DNA from 2 places in the Clostridium kluyveri DSM 555 genome. Region 1 is predicted to be linked to the other one. Evidence: riboswitches for the same ligand, from Rfam matches in the RefSeq annotation. Region 1 holds a riboswitch; the other holds the start of a gene.
What was found. A riboswitch is a leader RNA that binds a small molecule or an ion and turns the genes downstream of it on or off. The one in region 1 is predicted to bind ZMP and ZTP.
Positions count from the first base shown of each region.

Region 2: linked by a shared signal. The riboswitch ahead of pflB (formate C-acetyltransferase) and the one ahead of CKL_RS18780 (ECF transporter S component) in region 1 are both predicted to bind ZMP and ZTP.

Region 1 is NC_009706.1:3,902,824-3,905,298, reverse strand. It holds gene CKL_RS18785 (N-formylglutamate amidohydrolase) at 1-170, opposite strand, end outside; gene CKL_RS18780 (ECF transporter S component) at 205-1,107, opposite strand; THF riboswitch at 1,255-1,370, opposite strand; ZMP/ZTP riboswitch at 1,437-1,517, opposite strand; gene CKL_RS18775 (excisionase family DNA-binding protein) at 1,766-1,945, shown strand; gene CKL_RS18770 (response regulator transcription factor) at 1,968-2,475, shown strand, end outside.
Region 2 is NC_009706.1:1,154,559-1,157,033, forward strand. It holds gene pflB (formate C-acetyltransferase) at 1-1,485, opposite strand, end outside; ZMP/ZTP riboswitch at 1,583-1,661, opposite strand; gene CKL_RS05455 (PAS domain S-box protein) at 1,744-2,475, opposite strand, start outside.

The sequences.
Region 1 (2,475 bases):
GCAGGAAGAAAGTCGTATAGCTCCGGCAAGAACCAATCTGTGTTTGACAGACAGACGCCTTTAAGGAAGCTGCTGCGAATGTCTTCGGGGACAAAGGTGCCGCTGTGGGGTAAATCAATCACCACCGGAAACTGGTGTACGTTTTCATTTAAAACCGTATAGTGTTCCAAAATGCTCCGCTCCAATCTTACGAGTCTTTGATTTCTATTTGAACTTAACGGATGACCCATTCATTATCTCTTGCAGGGTATTCTGTTTTCTGCAAATGCCCATCAGAATGACCACAAAATATGCCTTGACTGTATTGCCAAGGATTTCTTCAATTACTCTGGGAATCCATATGACTGCAAACGGCAGTACCTTCCATGCGGTAAAAATTGTTTCACGCAATACGACTGTGTTAAGAGTGGTGACAATCAAACCGGAACCAATCATAGCGATAAGAAGTTGGGGGATCTGCTCCCTGCTTGTGTCATGAAAAATCTTTTTCGACAGGAAGAGATCAGCGGCTAACAACAGGATGCCGAGAGTTGCGCATCCAATCATTGCGGTTGTGACCCAAGAAATATATGTTGCCAGATTTCCCGATGGATCTTTTGTACCAATGGTTCTTTCAATCAGCATTTTACTGATAAGGTGCATGTTGTCCGTATTGACGTTTTCTTTTTGTACATGATTGTAGAATTCACGATTAACGCCATCGGCAGCCAGAAACGCAATATTACAAATCCCTGCTAATAACATGAGTACGGAAAAAATTGCAACTATCATTCTCATTTTCTTGTTGTCTTTGTTGCACAGGACAGACCATAATGCGCCCCGGATAAATCCACCGGCAGCTACGACCAGCGTCATAAGAGGTATATAGGTTCCAACAGGCTTTAAAAGGTAACCCAAAAAGTCAGAAAGCCCGGACACAACCGCGCCATATACTGGCCCGAATAACAGGGATGGCATAATGGAGAAAATGCCGGAGATGCCAACACTCATTCCATTTTGACCAAACACGGGTATGTAGAAAGAAAATGTTGTTTTTAAAACAAGTGAAATACTGAGAAATACCGCAGAGATTGTGATGCGGCGCACATATAAAGTTGTATTCTTCAATTTAACTTCTCCCTTCTTAAATAGAACGTGACATAGAAAGTTTATTGTTAAATTGAATTTCTAAGTTATAACCATCAAATACACCTCCTGTCATGCAGCACAGCTACACAACAAGAGGCACAATCATTACACCGCTTCTCCTTATGCAGCAGCGGGATGCGAACCTTGTACCGTAAGCCCTAAAAGGCTTTTCGTCCCTCTGACAACTCCCCGTTCAGAAGGCACTGCAAATCAATGATTTACGCACAACGTTCTACTCTGCTCTGATTCAAATGTTCTCTGAATGGTATTAAGTGCATTCAGAAAATAAAAAAGACCCACCAATCCAAGCATCATGCCCAGACGGTCGGCTTTCCAAAACGCTGTACTCCCTGTGGTTGAATCCACTTCCGTCAGTCATACAACACATTTATATTACCACTGCTCATTAGTATTGTCAACTTCAAGGCACAAATAGAAATTCATTGGACTCGCTGCATGATAGAGCGTGAGCTCGTAGGCTTTCAAAAATTCTTTCCAAGCAAAAAATTTATCGTATTAGCGCACAGCCAGCTCCCTCTCTTAATTAAAGTGAGAGGACTGGCTTTGCAAGGCGGTTGTTGCTTTCATTCGCGATTGCGTATATACTGAGAGAAAGACACAAGTTGGAGGAATACAAATGCTTGATTATATATCCGTACAGCAGGCCGCTGATCAATGGGGTATCTCAAAGAGAAGAATACAGAAACTCTGCGAGGAAAACAGAATAGCCGGAGCGGTTCGTTTCGGTCGCGCATGGGCAATTCCAAAGGATGCGGAGAAACCAGCTGATGCGAGGAAGAAAGAAGAAAAAAAGTAAATGAATCGAAGGAGGATTGAAAATGAGCTATAAAATCTTAGTGATTGATGATGATAAAGAGCTGTGTGCTTTGATCAGGCAGAGCGTGGCGGTTGAAAGTATAGACGCAGACCATTGCTATTCCGGTGCGGATGGGCTCGCCATGCTCCAGAAGAATGATTACCAGCTTATTCTTTTGGATGTGATGATGCCGGGAATGGACGGCTTTCAGACTATGGAGAAAATACGGCAGACAAGCAGTGTTCCCATACTAATGCTGACCTCCAAAAATGACAGCACATCAAAGGTTCGCGGACTGCGCTCGGGTGCGGATGATTATCTGACAAAACCCTTTGATATGGATGAACTGATTGCCCGTGTGGTTTCCTTAATCCGCCGTTATACGCGGTTCAATACGACTGGAGATCATTCACAGCCGCTGACTTATCAGGGGCTGACCATAGACTTGGACAGCCGGAGCGTAACCACTCAGAACGGGACGTTTGAATTGCCGCCGAAAGAATTTGACCTGCTGCTGTTCTGCGCGAAAA
Region 2 (2,475 bases), 1.2 Mb from region 1:
ATAGGCATATTTATCGTGCATATAGTGAATGGTGTTGAGGGCATTTACATATAATTTTGCCACATATTCAAGTACCTTAAAATAATTTTTCTTTACTTTTTCATAATTTAGAATCTCATCTTCCATTTTTTCTATATGGGGTACTATTTTTTCAAAGGTTTTTTCATCTGAGCCCTGGTTTATGGCATATAAGAGGGATTTTGCAATATTGCATCTGGCACCGAAAAATTGCATTTCTTTTCCCAGAGCCATGGCAGATACACAGCAGGCTATGCCATAGTCATCTCCATATACAGGTCTCATAAGGTCATCATTTTCATACTGCAGAGCATCTGTTTCAATAGACATTCTGCTGCAGTATTTTTTAAAAGGCTCAGGCAAGTTTTGTGACCATAGTATTGTTATATTTGGTTCAGGGGCAGGTCCTAAGTTTGTAAGGGTATTTAAAAATCTATAGGAGTTTTTAGTAACCAGTGTTCTTCCATCTATGGACATACCACCTATGCATTCAGTTACCCAGTTAGGGTCTCCAGCAAATAGTTCATTATAGTCTGGAGTTCTCAAATGTCTTTCAAGTCTTAATTTTATTACAAATTGATCTATAAGTTCCTGGGCTTCTTGTTCAGTTAAAGCCCCTTCTTTTAAATCCCTTTCAATATATATATCCAAAAATGTAGAAACCCTTCCAAGAGACATTGCAGCTCCGTTATTTTCTTTTATGCCTGCCAGGTAGCCAAGATAGGTAAATTGTACGGCTTCCTTTGCATTTCCGGCTGGATTTGATATGTCTATTCCATAACTTGCAGCCATATTTTTAATCTTATAAAGAGCTTTTATCTGCTCTGATACTTCTTCTCTCTGTCTTAGTATGTCTTCCAGCATATCAGGACTTTTAAGGGTCTTTAAATCTTTCTTCTTTTCTTCAATTAAATAATCTATTCCATAGAGTGCAACTCTTCTAAAATCTCCTATTATTCTTCCTCTTCCATAGGCATCTGGAAGTCCTGTTATAAGACCTACATGTCTTGCAGCTCTTATTTCCTCTGTGTATGAATCAAATACACCTTCGTTGTGGGTTTTTCTGTATTTTGTAAATATATTGTTCATATTCTCATCAATTCTGTATCCATAATCTGTAAGGGCATCTTTAGCCATCTTTATTCCACCAAAAGGATTTACTATTCTTTTAAGTGGTGCATCTGTCTGCAGTCCCACAATAACTTCATTCTCCTTGTCTATATAACCAGGCTTAAAATTATCTATTCCAGATACAGTATTTGTATCTACATCCAACACTCCACCTTTTTTAATTTCTTCTAAAATAAGTTCTTCAGATTTTTTCCATACTTTTTTGGTTTTTTCTGTAGGGGAGGTTAAAAAACTTTCATCTCCAGTGTAAGGAGTGTAATTTTTTTGTATGAAATTTCTTACGTCAATATTTTCTGTCCAATTTCCTGTGTTAAAATTCTTCCATTTTTTTTTCATAAAAGCCCCTCTTTTCAATAATATTTTGTAATTTGTAATGAATTCAATTGCAAATTATCTTAATTCTTGATATTAATCAAAAAGACCACCTGGACTTTTTGATTGCCCAGGCGGTCGGCTTTTAAAAATCGTACTCCTTGTGGTTAATTCCACTGCCGCCGGTTATACGATTCCTTCAAATCAATTTTGTGCAACACTAAAATATCATATTTATATTATTGTGTCAATATAAATAGGGAAGATTTTTAAATTCTTTAATCATAAAAATCGCTGTAGAATATTTTTTAATATATATATATCGAAAGGTTTTGAAATATAATCATCCATTCCTCCTTCAATACAAAGTTCTCTATCACCGGGCATGGCGTATGCAGTCATTGCAATTATAGGCATGTGACATTTTTCGTGAAGTTCATTTTTCCTAATTATCTTTGTGGTTTCAAGGCCATTTAATTCTGGCATTTGTATATCCATAAGTATTAAATCTACAGACATGGTTTCCAGAATTTTTAATGCCTGGTTTCCATTATAGGCACTTAAAAAATTATAACCTAGTTTTTTTAACATACCGCAGGCTATTTGCATATTTATTTCATTATCTTCTACTATCAAAATATTTTTGTTTAAAGTGTGGGGAACAGTATCCTCGGGCATTAATTTGCTATCTACAGCTTTATTGAAATACAGTAAAAATTCTGCTGTAAAACTAAAAGTACTTCCTATATTTTCAGCACTTTCAAACCATATGTCTCCATTCATGATTTTTACTAGTTCTTTAGATATTAAAAGTCCAAGACCTGTAGTAGAATAATATTCATTTTGAGGTACTTGTTGATAAACAAATCTTTTAAAGATCTGTTTTTTGAATTTTTCTTTAATACCTGTACCTGTGTCTTCTATGGAGAACTCCAAAATTACCTTTTCATTTACTTGAGATATTTTTTTGACTTTAAATAATATATGCCCTTTCTTTGTAAATTTAAGTGAATT